2 regions of the Priestia sp. USM5 genome follow, and region 1 is predicted to be linked to the other one. Evidence: riboswitches for the same ligand, from Rfam matches in the RefSeq annotation. Region 1 holds a riboswitch; the other holds the start of a gene.
The links. Region 1 has a riboswitch for ZMP and ZTP ahead of ACWATA_RS12430 (phosphoglycerate dehydrogenase). Riboswitches for the same ligand answer to the same signal wherever they lie in the genome.
Positions count from the first base shown of each region.

Region 2: another riboswitch for ZMP and ZTP. It lies ahead of aimA (glutamate/serine transporter AimA); the one in region 1 lies ahead of ACWATA_RS12430 (phosphoglycerate dehydrogenase).

Region 1 covers NZ_JBSGKN010000001.1:2,277,540-2,287,403, reverse strand. The annotation lists gene ACWATA_RS12460 (SMP-30/gluconolactonase/LRE family protein) at 1-522, shown strand, start outside; gene ACWATA_RS12455 (group I truncated hemoglobin) at 744-1,106, shown strand; gene hpaB (4-hydroxyphenylacetate 3-monooxygenase, oxygenase component) at 1,247-2,683, shown strand; gene ACWATA_RS12445 (DUF817 domain-containing protein) at 2,832-3,638, shown strand; gene ACWATA_RS12440 (tubby C-terminal domain-like protein) at 3,694-4,254, shown strand; gene htpG (molecular chaperone HtpG) at 4,285-6,162, opposite strand; ZMP/ZTP riboswitch at 6,371-6,449, shown strand; gene ACWATA_RS12430 (phosphoglycerate dehydrogenase) at 6,618-7,817, shown strand; gene ACWATA_RS12425 (hypothetical protein) at 7,951-8,403, shown strand; gene ACWATA_RS12420 (DUF6143 family protein) at 8,679-9,221, shown strand.
Region 2 covers NZ_JBSGKN010000001.1:3,849,671-3,859,534, reverse strand. The annotation lists gene ACWATA_RS20330 (ATP-binding protein) at 1-366, opposite strand, end outside; gene ACWATA_RS20325 (glutaminase) at 633-1,622, shown strand; gene ACWATA_RS20320 (alanine/glycine:cation symporter family protein) at 1,726-3,156, shown strand; gene ACWATA_RS20315 (sodium:solute symporter family protein) at 3,187-4,686, opposite strand; gene ACWATA_RS20310 (DUF3311 domain-containing protein) at 4,686-4,889, opposite strand; gene ACWATA_RS20305 (cupin domain-containing protein) at 5,245-5,844, opposite strand; ZMP/ZTP riboswitch at 6,231-6,309, shown strand; gene aimA (glutamate/serine transporter AimA) at 6,366-7,961, shown strand; gene ACWATA_RS20295 (DUF5105 domain-containing protein) at 8,142-9,188, shown strand; gene ACWATA_RS20290 (hypothetical protein) at 9,319-9,456, shown strand; gene ACWATA_RS20285 (acyl-CoA thioesterase) at 9,648-9,864, shown strand, end outside.

The sequences.
Region 1 (9,864 bases):
GGCACGATGAGTGAAGAAGATGAAGAAGGAAAAGCCCAGCTGTACGTAGTAGATGAAAAAGGTGTAATTAAGAGTGCTAAAGAAGGATTAAGCGTGTCAAACGGGCTAGCTTGGAATCGAACAGGAGACAAATTCTTTCTGGTTGATTCCCCGAAAAATAAAATTATGTCTTATTCATTTTCTAAAGAAACAACAAGGCTCGAAGATGAAAAAGTGGTGATTGACCTTTCAGATATAGACGGGTTTCCTGATGGAATGACAATTGATGAGCACGACCGACTGTGGGTAGCGCTTTGGGGAGGTTGGAAAGTTATTTGTGTAGATCCAGAGAAAGGAGAAATTATAGAATCTATTCATCTTCCAGTTTCCAATGTAACCTGCTGTACATTTGGAGGAGACGATTTACAAACTTTATTTATCACCACAGCTAAGGAAGAAGAAAAATACGAAGAAGCTGCCGGCTCTCTTTTTTCATGCCGAGTAGGAGTAAAAGGCGTACCGGCTTATACTTACGTATATTAGACCAGCACTTATCAAAATGTAATGATTCAGACCAGTAACGATAGATATTAAATGCAGTTTCTACAACTCCTTTGCACTGCGTTCATTCCTTTTACATTTTATTCATTATGAGGAAGAGGAATAAAACATGACGATAACGAATTCCCATAAAGAAGCCTTTCAAAGAATATGAATACTTGTATTGGGTAACAATGGTTAAAGGTACAAAAGGAGGAATTGTTTTGGAACAAACATTGTATGAAAAAGTGGGCGGACAAGAAGCGATTGAAAAAGTAGTAGACTATTTTTATTCTGAGCTTGTTTTAAAAGACGAAACAGTTAGTCACTTTTTCGAGCACACGGATATGGATAAACAACGTCGACATCAAGCCAAGTTTATAAGCTTTGCCTTAGGTGGACCGAATCAATATTCAGGAAAGTCGATGGCCAAAGCGCATGCAAATATGAATATTCAGCCCGAACATTTTAATGCAATTGCTAAGCATCTTCACGATGCACTTGCTCACTTTAATGTTGAAGAGCCTGATATTGACCAAGCATTAAGTAAAGTTGAATCCCTAAGAAATGATATTCAATATAAATAAATCATAAAAAAAGAAGGTTACTGTAACCTTCTTTTTTTATGCTCAAAGCTGTGATGTATGAAGGAAACATGGAAAAGACATCGTAATATGATAAAAATGCAATAGGTGAAAATATTTATCGAAAGTCTGGGAGTGGGAGTATGTCAGCAATTAATGGGAAGCAATACGTAGAGAGAATTAACCAATTAAAAGCAAATGTATGGGTTGATGGCAAGCTCGTAACAGGCGATATATCAGAACATCCGGCTTTTAAAGGAGCCATTAACAGTCAAGCTAAGCTTTATGATCTTCAGCATGATAAAAAAATCAAAGATATCATGACATACCAATCTCCGGCTTCTAAGGAATTTGTCGGTACATCTTATTTACAGCCTAAAACAAAAGAGGAGTTAAAAAAGAGGCGAGAGATGACTCAGCAGTGGGCTCGCTTAACTCACGGTATGATGGGGAGAAGTCCAGATTATATGAATACCGTATTGATGGCTTTTGCATCCTCTGCAGAACTCCTGAGAGGAGCAGAAAATTGCTTTCCTGAAAACATCATTTCTTATTATGAATATGTGAGAGAGCACGACTTATCGCTCACTCATACATTCATCGATCCTCAAGTCAATCGAATCCAATTTTATTACGAGCAAAACGATGAACCGATAGCAGCAAGAATAGTTGATAAAAACAATGAGGGAATCGTTATCCAAGGCGCGAAACTGCTTGCTACACAGGGCGGAATGACAGATGAACTGCTCGTACTGTCTTCAGCGGGCATTCAAGGAAAAGAAAAAGGATTTGCTTTTTCAATTCCAAGTAATACAAAAGGAATTAAATTTATTTGTAGAGAATCATTTGCAGGAAAAGATTCGACGTTTGATTATCCATTAAGTTCTAGATTTGAAGAAATGGATACAATTGTTGTCTTTGACCATGTATTAGTACCGTGGAACCGCGTGTTTTTCTATGAAAATGTAGACGTATCAAATACATTCCTTGCTTCTAGTTCCTTCTCAGCTTTTGCTCTGCATCAAGTAACTTCAAGGAGAATTGTCAAAACAGAGTTTGTATTAGGAATTGTACAATCTCTGATTGAAACCATTAACATTACGGACTATCCGCATGTGCGAGAAAAAGCCACGGAGCTTATTATTGCGTTAGAAACGATGAAAGCTCTCGTGATGAAAGCAGAAGAAGAAGCGGAGATTGATACATGGGGATACATGCGTCCGAATGAAACTACACTTCGTATTGCCGCAAATATATTTTCAAAAACATATCCTACCTTTACAGAGATTATCCAGCTTTTAGGTGCAAGCGGACTAATGGCAATACCAACAGAAAATACGTGCCGCTCATTGGTTAAGGAAGATATTACGCGTTATTTGCAAGCTAAATCGAGAGGAGCAGAAGATCGAATTAAGCTTTTTCGACTTGCATGGGATTTAACGATGAGTCCGTTTGGCACAAGAGAAACGCTGTATGAACGTTTTTTCTTTGGAGAGCCTGTACAGTTAACCAGTTATCTGTACTTATCTTACGATAAAGAGCGCTATGTACAGAGAGTCACCGATTTTTTGAAAAGTTAATGGAGAAAACTGATCTCCGCTGGGTATGATAATTTAGTTGCAAAAACAGCGGAGATGCTTATTGAATAAATTTGAAAAATCTGCAATAATTTTCAGGGAATCATTTCTGTGAAAATACTAAGGAATACTATAAAGATAGGATGTTACAATGAAGCAATTAATCTATTTTGGTTTAGAACAAGCAAAATCTTGTGTTTTTCCTGTTATTATTTTTCTTACATTGGCCATGACAAAAATAATTGAAGTACCGTTTATTTCTAGATATGACCTTATTTTATTAGTCTGTCTAGGAACTCAAGTTTTAATGGTGGCGTTTAAACGAGAAACGCTTGATGAAGTAAAAGTCATTGCAGTATTTCATTTAATTGGACTAGCGTTAGAACTCTACAAAGTTCATATGGGCTCATGGAGCTATCCGGAAAAAGCTTTCACTAAAGTCTGGGGAGTTCCGCTGTACAGCGGATTTATGTATGCTAGTGTAGCCAGCTACATGTGCCAAGTGTGGAGAAGGCTTGAATTAAAGCTTGCGAATTGGCCTTCTACGTGGATTGTCAGTATACTAAGTATGACTATTTACCTTAACTTTTTCACGCATCATTTCATTTACGACTTCCGCTGGTTTTTAAAACTTTTTACTTTACTTATTTTTTATCGAACTTTTGTATATTTTACGGTTAACAAACGTACATATCGCATGCCTTTAGTATTGTCTTTTGTACTGATTGGCTTTTTCATTTGGATCGCTGAAAATATCGCAACATTTTTCGGAGCATGGCAGTATCCAGATCAACAGCAGCAATGGACAATGGTTCATATAAGTAAAATTAGCTCTTGGCTTCTTCTTGTGATTGTTAGTTTCTTGATTGTTGCTTTACTAAAGCATTTAAAAGAAAATCAGAGCCAATTTAAACAAAGGAAGAAATCCAAAGAAACAAACGAAATATATGAAAGATAGAAACATAACTATGTACACGCTGTTAATATGAGGTACAGAAGCTTTGGAGGATTATATGCAAGAATATATCTTTTATCTTCCCTATTTTAAATCGGCGGGGAAGACCGTAGCAGTTACAAATGAAAATGGAGAAAATGTCGGACAGCTTAAGAGAGTGCATAAAAATATGTGGACTAAAAGTATTGATTTTTTAACTCGTGATGGACTTCCAGTTTTAGATTCTATTTCTTGGTTTCCTATCTTTTCCTGCGGCTTAAAGGTACATGTACAAGTTCAATGGGAAGGAAGAACGGTGTTTATTAATCACATGAAAAAACACCGGTGGGTGATAAAAGAAAATGGAAAAACAGTGGGGGATCTATTAGGTAAAGGAATAATCAAAAACGAAGGAGCACAAGAAATTAGATGGGGAAATAACGTCTACATGTTAAGCAGTCATGAAGCCGTAGAGGAAGCGTGTATTTTTAATGGAAAAAGAGAAAAAGTCGCAGAGTTTAAATCAGATCTTTTTCATTTTAAAGAAGGCAAACACTCAATAAGAGTAACAGAAGAACTGCCCGTACCCATTTTTATCGCTTCTTACTATATAACTACTTTTATTATGCCATACATATAATCAGGCGCAGAATGATTCTGCGCCTGATTTTTATATCATAATTTTACAAATATCGTTTGTGAATTCCACGGGATCACTAATAGATAAGCCTTCAATTAGAAGAGCTTGGTTATATAATAAATTTGTATAAAGGTCTAATTTCCCTTTATCATTTTCAAATGCATCTTTTAAAGAAGCGAATACATCATGATTTACGTTAATTTCTAACACTTTTTCTGCTTTTACATGCTGATTGTCAGGCATAGCACTTAAAATTTTCTCCATTTCAATCGTTACTTCACCATCAGCTGATAAGCAAACGGGGTGTGTTTTTAAACGTTTAGACGCGCGCACATCTCCTACTTTTCCCGCCAAAGCTTTTTTCATATAGTCAAATAGCTCTTTATTTTCTTTTTCCTCAGACTCATTGAGCTGTTCTTCTTCTGCTTCAATCCCTAAGTCACTACTTGAAACAGACTTAAATTCTTTTTCTTTGTACGTCATTAACATTTTAATCGCAAATTCATCGATATCTTCTGTAAAATACAGAATTTCGTACCCTTTATCTGCAACTAATTCTGCTTGAGGAAGCTTTTCAATGCGGTTGTACGATTCGCCTGATGCATAATAGATATACTTTTGATCCTCAGGCATGCGTGATACATACTCGTCTAGTGTTACGAGCTTTTTCTCTGTAGAAGAATAGAATAAAAGCAGGTCTTTTAATACATCTTTGTTGCTGCCAAAGTCACTGTAAACGCCGTATTTTAGCTGACGGCCAAATGATTCATAAAACTTCTCGTACTTTTCACGTTCGTTTTTAAGCAAACTTTTTAATTCATTTTTGATTTTCTTGCCGATGTTTTTGGCAATCAGCTGAAGCTGGCGATCTTGCTGTAAGATTTCACGCGAAATATTAAGAGATAAATCTTCAGAATCTACCATACCTTTCACGAAGCTAAAGTAGTCTGGAAGAAGATCTGCGCATTTATTCATAATTAATACGCCGTTTGAATACAGTTCAAGTCCTTTTTCAAATTCTTTTGAGTAGTAATCAAACGGACTATTTTCTGGAATAAATAAAATAGCATTGTAGCGAATCGTTCCATCTACATTAATGTGAAGGTGAGTGAGCGGTTTATCAAACCCGTAGCGCTTTTCTGAATAAAATTGCTCATAGTCTTCTGAAGTCAATTCATTTTTATTTTTCTTCCAGATCGGTACCATACTGTTGATAACTTGCTCTTCTGTATAATCTTCTAGCTCGTTATCAGAACCTTCTTTAGGACGTTTTTCCGTTATGTCCATTTTAATCGGGTAGCGGATAAAGTCTGAATACTTTTTAATGATCTCTTTTAAACGATACTCTTCTAGATACTCATCATATGTTTCATCTTCTGTATTTTCTTTGATTTTTAAAATGATTTGAGTTCCAACCGTTTCTTTTTCGCAAGGTTCGATTGTATAACCATCAGCACCAGTAGATTCCCATTTATAGGCTTCATTGCTGCCTAACGCTTTACTAATCACCGTTACGACATCTGCCACCATAAACGCTGCGTAAAACCCAACGCCGAATTGGCCGATAATCGTGTGTCCGTCCTTTGTTTCATTTTCATTTTTAAACGCAAGGGAACCGCTTCGCGCAATTGTGCCCAAGCTACTTTCAAGCTCTTCTTGCGTCATGCCAATCCCAGTATCCGTAATGGTTAAGGTACGGTTAGTTTTATCTGGTATTACTTTTATGTAATAGCTTTCTTTGTTAAAACGCAAGGAGTCGTCTGTTAAGGCTTTGTAATAAATTTTATCGATTGCATCGCTTGAATTTGATAGAAGTTCTCTCAAAAATACTTCTTTTTGAGAATAGATGGAATTAATCATCATCTCTAATAATCGCTTTGATTCGGCTTTGAATTCTTTTTTTGACATAAGAAGTTCTCCTTTCAATAGGGCTTATAAAATAATTAGCACTTGAGTGGATAGAGTGCTAATCACTCTTTTTATTTAACATGTATTAGGATATTTGTCAATATATTAGGAGATTCACTAAAGAGATTAAAAATTAGACTGAAAAAAGCAAACTTTTAAAAAAAGGTTGAACGTTCTGAAAGAGTTTGCTAGAATATACTTAATTTCAAAGACTATATGTGACTGGCGAAACGCGGATAACCGTGAGGAAGCATATAGTGACGTAGCCGTTCGCCTGGGCAGAGGTAAGGGATTAATACATATCTCTTACCTCTTTCTGTTTAGGGGGAGAGGATATAGAAGTTATCAGACATGTAGGCTAAAAAACCAGACTTTTAAAAAAATTAAAAATGAAGTTCCTTTATCCAAAGGTAAAAACATGTAAAACTACGATGATAATCAGAGGAGAGTACAAAATGAGCACATTAACATTAGAAAAAGTACAAACAATCAAAACATTAAACAACATTGCACAAAAAGGTCTAAATGTTTTTAATCAAGAAGGTTATCAAATTGACAACGACAGCGAAAATCCAGATGCGATTGTCGTGCGTAGCTTTAACATGCACAGCATGGCATTTGACCAAAATTTAAAAGCTATTGCACGAGCTGGAGCAGGGGTTAATAATATACCGGTGGACGCTTGCACAGAGCAAGGTATCGTTGTATTTAATACGCCAGGAGCTAATGCAAACGCAGTAAAAGAAATGGTTTTAACTACAATTATGGCTTCTTCTCGTAACTTATTTGCTGGAGTTGAATGGACAAAAGGATTAGACGGCCAAGGTGATCAAATTCCTAAGTTAGTTGAAGCAGGTAAAAAACAGTTTGTTGGAAAAGAAATCAAAGGTAAAACATTAGGCGTTATTGGTTTAGGTGCAATTGGTGCTCTTGTAGCAAACGACGCGCTTGATTTAGATATGGACGTAATTGGTTTTGATCCATTCATTTCTGTTAATACAGCTTGGAATTTGTCTCGCAACGTACAGCGTGCAATGTCTCTAGAAGAACTATTTGCAGCATCTGACTATATTACGGTTCACGTTCCATTAACGGACGACACAAAAGGTGTTTTCAATAAAGAAACGTTTAGCATCATGAAACCTGATGTTCATATTTTGAACTTCTCACGCGGTGAGCTTGTAAACGAAGAAGATATGAAAGCTGCTCTTGAAAGTGGAAAAGTTGGTCGATATATTACAGATTTCCCAAATCAAAATGTCTTGAACATGAAAAATGTTGTGCCAATTCCTCATTTAGGGGCATCAACTCAAGAATCAGAAGAAAACTGTGCGGTAATGGCAGCACGTCAAGTGAAAAATTTCTTAGAAACAGGAAACGTTAAAAATTCAGTGAACTTCCCGAATGCATCTCTACCTTACACTGGGAAAAAACGCGTAGCTGCTTTCCATCACAACGTACCGAATATGGTAGGACAGCTTACGCAAGTATTCTCAAACTACAATTTAAACATCGCAGATATGGTGAACAGAAGCCGCGGTGAATATGCATATACAATGATCGATATTGACAATCAAGTAAGTGACGAGATTGTGCCTGAGCTAGAAGAAAAAATTGGTCAAATTGAAGGAATCATTACAAGTCGTATTATCTAATTTGGTTACCATCATATTTTAGTGTTTCAGCCCTAACTTTTCTAAGTTAGGGCTGTTTTTACATGGTATTTATCCTCATATCATTTCCTTCAGTCCCATAGCATATAGAAATATCTTTAAAGAGGTGAACGTTTTGTCAGAAGAAATGATAGGAATTTTGATAGGGTCGCTCATCGCGCTGGCAGGAACATTCATTACGTCTGTCGTAGCTATAGCGATGTCGAAAGAGCAATACAAGCAAGAGCTTCGCAAAGCATTTATCCAAAAGAAAGTTGATGTCTATACCCATGTGTGTCAAGTTATTCTAGCTATAAAAAATGATCTACTGACAATAACCGTTTCTTCAGCCGGCTTAAACTGGACGGCTCAATCTATTAACAAACTAGCAGATGTGTGTATTACGGAAGGACTATGGATCGATGAAGAAGACAGCAAAAAGTTGGAGGTTCTGCAAAAGCAGCTTTCAAAGTTTGTATTGGATGAAATAGAACTGTCTAGACATGATATCCTCACAACCTGTTATGAAATTATTGAGTATTGTGAAAAAAAGGTAAGGATTCTTCATTTTATGACTACAAAAGAATAGGTGATTACTACTTTAAGAAGGGGTAGTAGACGGATTAAAAAAGCATCGCAATATAAAGTCAAAAAAACAATCCGTTTATACACCAGCAGTCGACGAGGGCATTAGTAAGGAAAGGGCCAAGGAGAAATTTTTTGTAAAAACGATAGAAAAAGATAGGCTCAGTACCGGGTCTATCTTTTTGCGTTTATATAAAGATTAAATATATTTATATATGCATGTGTCCAAGCATTTACAGAAAAAACTCCTAAAATATAGTCCAGAAAGGAGACGATTGTATGTCAAATTACGAGTCGAGCAAACCGTATATTAAATCCGTTAATATACCTAATCCTTTATATCAATCGTTAAAAGGAGACTATTTTGTTGGACAAACTGAGCCTATTCGTTTTGGTGGAAATAGAAACGCTTCGGGCGGATTAGTGAACCCTTCCGGCTCCGGAGTAGATTTATTTGTGAATGCTTTTACTATCACTAACTATTCAAACGAACCTTTTACTGCTGAAATTTGGTTTAATTCTATCCCCCCTGGAAAAGGAACAACTTCAGATAATGTGAGTCCAGCAAATACTACAATACGTTCAAAGCCAAAAGGGAAAATTAAATTTGCAGAAATGGTAAAAGGCGTTCCTGCTAAAGGGATAAACGTATTTAACCGTGTTGTTCCGCCGAAAAGTACATTAGTAAGTGATGAAGACGGCAAATTTATCTTTCCAAACAACGGTTCATACGTTATTTTCTTAGTTTCTCCAGGAAATAAAGAAATTGAAGCTGAAATTGCATATGGATGGTTCGAGAAAAAACGTAAGAAGGACTGTTAACTGAATAGGTCTTAGCGATTGTATGAGAAGTGTATGAGCTATTTCATATTTAATACAGTTCTTAACAAACGGTAAGTGTTTATGAAAAGAACTTTACAGTAGCATCCAAAGTTCTTTTTTATAGCTTGCGTTTTTTCGTTTGATTGTAGATATAACTAAAGAAAAACAAGCAAACGTATAATTCCGATTACGCAAGCGATTTGAACGGCATTTAAAGAAGTTGAGGACTCAAGAAGCAAAGCGATAATACATAAGTAGAATGAAGTAACTTTTTTGTCCAGGATATAAGCATGCTTAACATCTCACGTTCATGTCTACATTCACATTATCTTAAGTTTCAATTCATACTGGCTTCATATAAATGAATCATACTGAATGTATTAATGAAAGATACGAGGTGAAACAATGTTAAACAAGCTTTTTAGACTATTTACACAAGAAACCGAGATATCTAAAGATAAAGAAGGAGATCTCCAAGAAGAGAACGATTTTAACGAAGTTTGTGATGATTATTTCATTATAGATGAGTATTAGAAACCCTATAAAACGCTGCAAAATTTCAAGGATTGATTGAGTATATCTGTACAACCAGTAATCGTACAAGGATCGTAAAGGTATACTTTTATGGCCGATTAATATTGAT
Region 2 (9,864 bases), 1.6 Mb from region 1:
AGTTAGTTCGACTATATCAGCAGCTATTTCAATGATGAGTCCAATTAATCCAATCACAATAGCACTATAGTTCATGCGGCTTACTTTAAAAATAAAAAATAAAAGTGCATACGTAAAGTAAAAGAAAAACGTAGGGTAATGCGTATGTGCAGAAGCCGCAAATTGAAAATGATCGAGCGTGATATAATCGAGCATGATGCGAAAGAGAACGACGCTTAAAGCGGTTAACAAGCCGCCAGATAAAACGGTTTTCCGTTTTAAAAGCAATAGGAAAAAGAAAAATGTTGGAGCTCCAAATGTAATTCGAAATGTTTCATTTAACGGATAAAATTTTAGCTCTCCCGCCAGCGGAACAGTAATGAGCATGAGCAATAAAATGTACGGATCTTTTCGAATGAAAGATTTAAAATTCAGATAATTACACCTCCTGAAGTGATTCGTGAATTAGTATACATTGTGACAGCGTCCAGCACAATGGAGAAGAGTACCAAAGATAAAAATATAATTCCAAAAAGTTTTGTAGGTTTTTGTATGCTCTCGTAGGTTGCATTGTACATTAAAAACGAAAATGAAATCCCGCTTTATGAAAGCGCTTTAAAATAAAAAGTTAATGAAGTGATGAGGTGATTTTAATGAAAAGAGAAATTGAACAGGAAATGTCTTACTTACAGGTCACTGCAAAAGAGCAGTTACACGAGTGGGTAGAGCAAATAAAAGAATTTTCGTCAGAAGGAAAAACGGCTGATTATATCCCCGCTCTGAAAGATATGGACTCGTCTCAATTAGGTATTTGTTTGATTGGTGCTGACGGAACGGTTATCCAGTCTGGGGATTATGAAGCGGTATTTACTCTTCAAAGTATTTCTAAAGTCATTAGCTTTATAGCAGCTTGCTTATGCTGCGGCATTCCCTACGTACTAGAGAGAGTAGATGTAGAGCCAACTGGAGATGCATTTAATTCTATTATAAGACTGGAAATGCATAAACCAGGAAAGCCGTTCAATCCTATGATTAATGCCGGTGCTTTAACGGTTTCATCTCTTTTATCTGGAGAGACGGCAAAAGAAAAACTAAGCTATTTGTTTGATGTAATAACAATGCTTACTGGGAAAACACCACTCATTAATGAAACCGTCTTTGAATCAGAATGGCAAACGTCTCATCGAAATCGTGCGCTTGCCTACTATTTAAAAGAAACAAACTACTTACAAGGAGAAGTAGAAGAAGTTCTAGAGGTTTACTTAAAGCAGTGCTCAATTGAAGTAACGACTGAAGATATTGCGCTGATCGGATTAATTCTATCATTAGACGGATATCATCCAGTGTTTCACAAACAAGTAATTCCAAAAGAAGTAGCTAAATTAACAAAAGCGCTTATGCTTACATGCGGTATGTATAATGCCTCAGGAAAGTTTGCGGCATTTGTTGGTATGCCAGCTAAAAGCGGTGTATCAGGAGGAATCATGTCATTGGTGCCACCTAATACGAAAAAGCAGTCTCCATTTCCAGACGGATGCGGTATCGGAATTTACAGTCCAGCTATTGATGAGTACGGGAATAGCGTAAAAGGCGTTACGCTGCTAAAAAAAATCGCAAAAGAATGGGATTTGAGTATTTTTTAGTCTATTTACGTACTATTCATTCGCTTCAATAATATAAACACCAAGAGAAAAAACTTTCATGTTTTGCATTTGTTCTACCAAATTTTTTAATGAGGTGATAGGCGTGCAACAAGCAATCGAAAGTGTAATTAGTGTCATCAATGATTTTTTTTGGTCGAATTTATTAATTATTTTACTTGTATCAATCGGTATTTATTTTACGATCCGCTCTCGTTTTTTGCAGTTTCGCATGTTGAAAGAAATGGTACTTGTTTTGAAAGAAGGACGAGCGGCTAAAGATGGGGGAGTCTCCCCGTTTCAAGCTTTCTGCATAAGCATGGCAGCTCGAGTAGGAACAGGAAATATTACCGGTATAGCGATTGCTATTGCTCTTGGTGGCCCGGGTGCTGTATTTTGGATGTGGATTATTGCCATTATCGGTTCAGTATCAAGTTTTGTAGAAAGTACACTCGCTCAAATCTATAAGGTAAAAGGGTCAAACGGATTTCGAGGAGGACCCGCTTACTATATGGAAAAAGGGTTAAATAAAAGATGGATGGGCGGGCTATTTGCTGTACTCATTACACTGTCATTTGGCCTGGTGTTTAACGCTGTGCAATCTAATACGATTACGCTGGCATTTGAGAACTCTTTCGGAACGAGCCGCTTATTGATTGGGATTATTATGACAGTTATATTTGCGATAATTATTTTTGGCGGGATCAAACGCATCGCTAAGATATCGGAATACATCGTTGTCGTATTAGCCGTTTTATACATTGGAATGGCTCTGTTCATCATCTTTAAAAATATTGATCAAATGCCTGCCGTTCTATCTCTAATTGTGAAAAATGCATTTGGATTTGAACAGGCGCTTGGGGGATCAATTGGTGCAACGTTAATCAACGGAGTAAAGCGCGGACTGTTTTCCAATGAAGCAGGGATGGGAAGTGCTCCCAACGCGGCGGCAACTGCAGTGACGAGTCACCCAGTTAAACAAGGTCTTATCCAAGCATTTGGTGTCTTGACGGACACACTTGTGATTTGTACAAGCACAGCATTTATCGTTCTCTTATCCCCCGCCTATAAGCAGGGACTAAGCGGCATTGAATTAACGCAAGCTTCTCTTAGTACACATATCGGTTCTTGGGCATCAGGATTTTTAGCTATCATGGTATTTCTATTTGCTTTTAGTACGTTAATTGGCAATTATTATTATGGAGAAACGAATATTGAATTTTTAAATTCAAATAAGATGTGGCTTTGGTCTTATCGTGTAGGTGTTTTAGCGATGGTTATTTTTGGATCGGTCGCTCAGCTTCAGCTTGTATGGAATTTGGCAGACTTATTTATGGGGATGATGGTAGTGGTGAACTTAATTGCTATTTTTCTATTATCGAAAGTGGCGTTTTCTGCCTTGCATGACTATACTCAGCAGAAAAAGGCAGGAAAAAATCCAGTCTTTTATAAAGATGCGTTAGAAAACAATCAAAATATTGAATGTTGGGAAAGAGAATCGACTTCCTCCCCTTCTGAAAAAGAGAATATTATCTAAAAAAAGTTCAGCCAGTTGGCTGAACTTTTTTTATGCGTTTTTCTTTAATTCAGTTTGCGTAGTGCCTTGAGAAAATAATGTTTCTTTCACGCCATTTGTTGCTGCTTTGGTTTTTGCAGCAAAGATTGGATTTAAAATAAAAACTACGAGTAGGTTAGATAATAATCCCCAGAACCCTTCATAAAGGCCAAATGAATTTCCTGTGGCATGAACGGTAAACGTTACAACCAGCCCTACTACTAATCCAGCAATCGTACTTTCTTTCGATTGATTTCTCCAAAACAGGCTGATAACAATAGCCGGGAAGATTTGTACCATGCCGGATACCCCTAGTAACTGTAGGGAAACAAGTGCTTGTGGGAATAATAAACCGAATAAAAGTGCCAGTCCAATAACAACAAAAACCATAGAACGAGTAACCATTGTTAATGTTTTACCCTGTACATTTGGATTAATTAAATCTCTAAATATATTATTTGCAAATAAGTTAGACGCTCCGATCGCCATGATAGAACATGGAATTAATGAAGCAAGAGCAATCGTTGCATAAGCTAACCCTTGGCCAATGCCACCATATGAATATTGAATCAAGGTTAATAATGCTAATCTAGGATCCGTTGTATCTTGAGGTAATACTTGATAAGCAATAAACCCTAAGAAGATCACTAGAATTAAAACAATATTGTAAAGAGGTAAGAAGACAGCATTTTTACGAAGCGAATCTGCACTTTTAGCAGTGAAAACACCTGTAGCAGCGTGGGCCCACATGAATAAAGCTAAAGCAGATACGAGTGATGCTGTAATAAACCATGGAATGCCCTTAGGTCCTTGTGTTGGGATCGTTAATAGCTGAGGTGCATCCTTTGCAACATTGTCAATCATGTTGCCCCAACTTCCAAAATGCATAATTGGCAGAGAAACAACCATAAATAACATAATCGCCCATACTAAAATATCTTTAATAATTGCCGTATAAGTGGGACCTTTAATTCCGCTGAAAAAAGTATAAAGAGCCACAAGAAAGAATGAAAGAATAACGACAGCTTTTACATTAATGTAGCCAGTTCCTGCAACGCGAAGAGTATCTTGAATACCGCTAAGCTGAAGATCGATATATGGAATAAGCATCAATACACCTACTATGGCAATTAAAGAGGAGAGAAATTTACTGCTAAAACGTTCTCTAGCATAATCAGCAAGTGTAGTAAGTTTGTGCTTTTTAGCAACAGTCCAAAGTTTTGGAAGAAAAAAGTATGAAATTAAAAAGGCTAAAACAGAGTAAGGAATGGCAAAAAATGCGATGCTTCCTCCTTGATAAGCTGTACTTGTAAGACCTAGGAATGTATAAGCAGTATATAAATCTGCTCCTACTAAAAGCCAGACGAGCAGGCTTCCAAAACGTCTTCCCCCTACAGCCCACTCTTCAACGGAGCTTCTAGATGATTTGTCACGTCCTGCTATAAAGCCAATGGCGATAACGACAAGAACAATTGCTGATGTGATTAAAAGTGCGGTTAAATTTCCTTGCATTATTCAATGTCCCCCCAAGATTTTTGTAAACGATAAATGATAAATGTACACACAGGCGTTAAGAAGACCCATAAAAATAACCATAAATGCAAAATAGGTAACCCAAAAATAATTGGATGAATGTTATTTACAAAAGGTAAAAAAGCGAATTGAGCAATAAACGGAATGATGAATAAAATAAATATTATGAATTTTCTGTTCAATTTTTACTCCTCCTCTAAAATTTATCTAACAATGTTCACTATGATAGCAAGTCTGACATAGTAAAGCAATAAGTTTTTTGAAAATTTCGTTATAAATTACGAAAATTTTTTTAGAAAAACAAAAAAAGGGTATGAGAAGAAGATATTTGAAATGATTAGGGAAGAAAAAGCAGGGGAGAACTTAAGCGCAGTTGCCTTTGAAACAAAAAAAGAACGGAAAAGAAGAAAGGTAGTTTTCTCGATGAGATAAAGTATATTGCTATTGCATTAAAGAAAAAGAATTTGTATGTTCAAATATAGATTTATGGAAGCTATAAAAACGAGCAAATAAAAAAACTAGACAATAAGTGCTTGTCTAGTTCCACCACTCTGTCAATGGTCCTTTGTCGCCATAAACAGGATCTGTTGTAGGAATAGGTACTTGTGCAATTTCATCAAATACGTGAGGGCGATCCGTTTGTTTTCCTGTTCGTAAGTTGTAATCCATGCCCTCTGGATAAGCTCCAACCACTTTAAAATCAGCAGTTGACTGCAGACGCATATGTCCTGTACCTGCAGGGAGTACGAGTACATCCCCAGCATGCACCACGATATTTTCTCCCATATGTCCACCTAGTTTTAAGCGTGCAGATCCGCTAATTACACCTAGTGCTTCATGAGAATTGCTGTGGTAATGGTGAAAATCATATATGCCGCCTACCCAGCTGTTTTTCCAGTTGTGAGAATTAAAAATGCTCTCTACTTTCTCTTTCTTACTAATAAATACGTGTTCATACAACAAAACTGGAAGACGAGGGTGATTTGGAATGGTTCCGTCGTCATCAAAATAAAGAACTTTTACATTTGCATAATTCATAAGCATCCCTCTAACAATCTTTTTTCGTAATTTTCCCTGTTTTTTGCTTGCGTAAACAGAGAAGTTTGCTCGAAGTACTTCATTCGTTGCGAAGTGCATGATATGTAGGTGTTAACGTTTTCCCAAAAGAAGTCTCCCACTTCAAGCGTAGCTAAGTGGTGGGCAGTTTACTTTAGTATCTTTTCTTCATATTGTATATAAGTAAAGGGGCTAGTGCAAGAATTCTATGGATATATAGATGTTAATTCGTATTTTGTAAATGAATAATATATATTAATATAATTTTTAGAAGATGATATGCTCGTGAAGTAAAAGAAACAAATAATAAGCAAGGTTAGAGTTTTAGTTGTTTTTTGTAATTAGGAAGAGATTTTAAGAAGATTTATTCGGAATTTTACGAATAATTCATTACTTTTGTAAAAGTAATGTAAACATTTTTGTGTATTGAGTAATAGTAATGAATGTTATATACTGATAAAAAATATATTCCTATATGTGACTGGCGCAACATGGATGACCATGGGGGAGCATATAGCGTATAAGCCGCGCGCCTGGGCAAACACTTGAGAAAATTTCGCAAGTGTTTTTTTTATTTTCCTAGGGAAGAGGAGTAGATTTGGATGAGCAATATGCAAAGGAAGATGGGAACATTTGCTTTAACCATGACAGGCATAGGTTCGATTATCGGTTCAGGATGGCTGTTTGGAGCATGGAAAGCAGCTCAAATTGCAGGACCCGCGGCTATTTTTTCATGGGTTATTGGAATGGTAGTTATTTTGACCATTGCCCTATCGTACGCTGAACTGGGCGCGATGTTTCCGCAAGCAGGGGGGATGGTTAAATATCCTCAGTATTCACACGGATCATTTATTGGATTTTTGGCTGCTTGGGCTAACTGGATTTCAATCGCTTCAACGATAACAGTGGAGGCTATTGCATCTGTGCAATATATGAGTACTTGGCCGTGGAAATGGGCTCGCTGGACTCATGAATTAGTAGACAATGGCATTTTAACGTCCAAGGGGTTGGCAGTTGCGTCTCTGTTATTATTCATTTACTTTTTTGTGAACTATTGGACGGTAAATCTCTTTGCTAAAGCAAACTCATTTATTACGATTGTTAAATTAATTATTCCTGGTTTAACGGCAGGGGCTTTATTTTTTGCTGGTTTTCATAGCGGGAACTTTTCAAGTGAGCATGGGGTAGCACCTTACGGATGGGCGAGTGTTTTAACGGCAGTGGCAACATCAGGTATCGTGTTTGCATTTAACGGGTTTCAAAGTCCTGTAAATATGGCAGGAGAAGCAAAGTCACCTAATAAATCGATTCCGGTAGCTGTAATTGGTTCAATTTTTATTGCTGGAATTGTATACATTATATTACAAATTGTTTTTATCGGAGCAGTAAGTCCGTCATCAATTGCGAATGGATGGAATCATTTGAATTTTAATTCTCCTTTTGCTGATTTAGCGATTGCGCTTGGAATTAACTGGCTAACAATTGTGTTATACGCAGATGCATTTGTTTCTCCTTCCGGCACAGGTGCTACATATACGGCAACGACTTCTAGAATGTTATACGGGATGCAGCAAAATGGATATTTGCCAAAGATATTTGGTACTCTTCATCCACTTTACAATGTCCCGCGCCCAGCTATGTGGCTAAATTTAGCAGCCTGCTTTTTGTTTCTCTTTTTATTTAGAGGATGGGGTGTCTTAGCAGAAGTGATCTCAGTAGCGACGCTTATCTCCTATATTATGGGCCCTGTAGCGCTTATAACATTAAGAAAAACGGCTTCACACTTTTACCGTCCATTTTATTTAAAAGGGGCATCAGTTATTGCGCCATGCAGCTTCGTTTTTGCTTCTTTGACGCTTTACTGGGCAAGGTGGCCACTTACAGGTGAAGTGATTTTTATTATGGCAATTGGCCTGCCAGTTTATTTTTATTACCAAGCGAAAAATAAATGGGTGGGCTTTAAAAAAGAATTTTTAACCGGGGCTTGGATGCTTATCTATTTAGCGTGCATGATTTTTATTTCCTACATAGGAAGCGAAAAATTCGGAGGCAAAAATATTTTACCTTTCGGATGGGATATGCTAGTGATTGCTTGCGTATCATTAGCCTTTTATTACTGGGGAATTAAAAGTGGCAAATCTAACCGATATATGAAAGAAGCTGAACAAATCAATCAAGAAAATTTTAAATCTAAATAAAAAAACACGAGCCGGTGCTCGTGTTTTTATTTAGATGAATGGAGAATTTAGACTTAGTTTTTATCAAAATATTGTAAAAAACATAGATTTTAAGGTTTAAGGATTTACACAGAGGGAACCTTTATTTGGGATAAAGTTCTAAAAAAACAAAATAAAGGGGATTGGACAGCTGTGAAAAAAATGAATGTTTTGGCTTTGGTTTTTGTACTTATGCTAGTATTAGCGGCTTGTAACAGTTCTAAGGAAACGGGAGGATCCACTTCGGCTAAAAATAAGGCGATTGAAGCATCTATTGACAGCGCTTCTTATATTTTAGTAGATAGTGATGAAGGAGCTACAAGTGAAGAAAAGGGGTTGTTGAAAGTTGATTTAAAAGTGAAAAATGTATCCAAAAACAGTATATCTTTATCGGATTACGACGGTGTGTATTTATATGAAGGAGATGAACAATTATCTCCAAAAACGGGAGTGAACAGTAGGGAACTTGGACTAGAAAGCAGTTCATCTGACAAGATTGGCGCTGGGAAGCAAAAAAAATTAATGTTCGTCTTTGAAGTCAAAAAAGATAAAAAGTACAAAATTGGGCTTCAGCCAAAATCATCTGATTATGATGAAGAAATTGACGAAGTAACATTAACACTGGATACGAAGAAATACGCGAAAAGCTATAATAAGCTGCAAGACCCAGAAAAAGCTCTGCAAGCTTACACGGAAGTTCTTTACTTAAACAAAGAAAATGTAGATTATGATAAATATGTAACAGCGGACAAAACAGCTGTCATAGAAGAACAGAAAAAAGCGTTTAATGAGGAATTAAAAGGTGCGTTTTCTAATAGTTTAACCGATAAAGCAAAAAAAGATTTTTTTAACATGTATAAAGATGTTTTGAAAGAAAAAGCAAGCGTAAAGACAAATGTAATTGCCAATGCAAATAATAAAGCTGTAGTAGAAGTGGAGTACACTACTGTTAATTTATCAGACTTATATTCATACGTATCGCAGCTTAAGAGAGCATATACAGATGAAACAAAAGATTACGATACAAAACACTCTGAAGAGTTTGCGGCTTCTAAATTCAAAGATATTGTAAATGAATTAGAAACGAAAGAAGGAAGTCGTCCGCTACGAATTTTTATGGTGAAAGAAGATGGGAAATGGACTGTGAAGTCAAGTGACCTATACAGTGACTCTTTAGGTAAAACGTTTGGATCAAGCTACATTCGATAGACAAAAAAGAGGCTAGGACAAAAATAGTTGAGCCCAAGTAAAAAACGAACCATTCATCAATCTGTTTGATGAGTGGTTCGTTTTTTTGCGATGGTGCATATCGTTTTATTTGTTTCGTTCCTTCTAGCAGTTGATTGGAGGGCAAGGCGAAGACTCCTGCGGGAAAAGCGGAACAGGTGAGACCCCGCAGGAGCGTAAGCGACGAGGAGGCTCAGCGCCCGCCCGCGGAAAGCGAAGCCTTGCACGGAAATCAATTGCGGTGTCATAAGCAGTCCAGCTCATGTATCTCATTTGTTCGTCTTTCAATTGGATTTATTTCGTTATGTCTCAACCTCTTTTTTGTTTTCTGTAAATAAATCAACGAGTTTTTTGTAAAGCTAAATTTATCGAAATATGCTAGTATAGGTTCATTCATTCTTTTATTCTTATTATGATAGGCATCAATGGAGGTTCTTACTAATGAAAGCAAATTATTGTAAAGATACAAAGGCCGTTCGAACGAGCCGCATTTTCCCTAATGATATTAATAATCACAATACGTTATTTGGCGGAAAATTAATGAGTGATATTGATATGATTGCGTCCATTTCAGCTTATCGTCACAGTCGTACAGAGTGTGTGACGGCTTCAGCAGACTCTATTCACTTTCTGCACCCTATTACGCCTCAGGATTCTG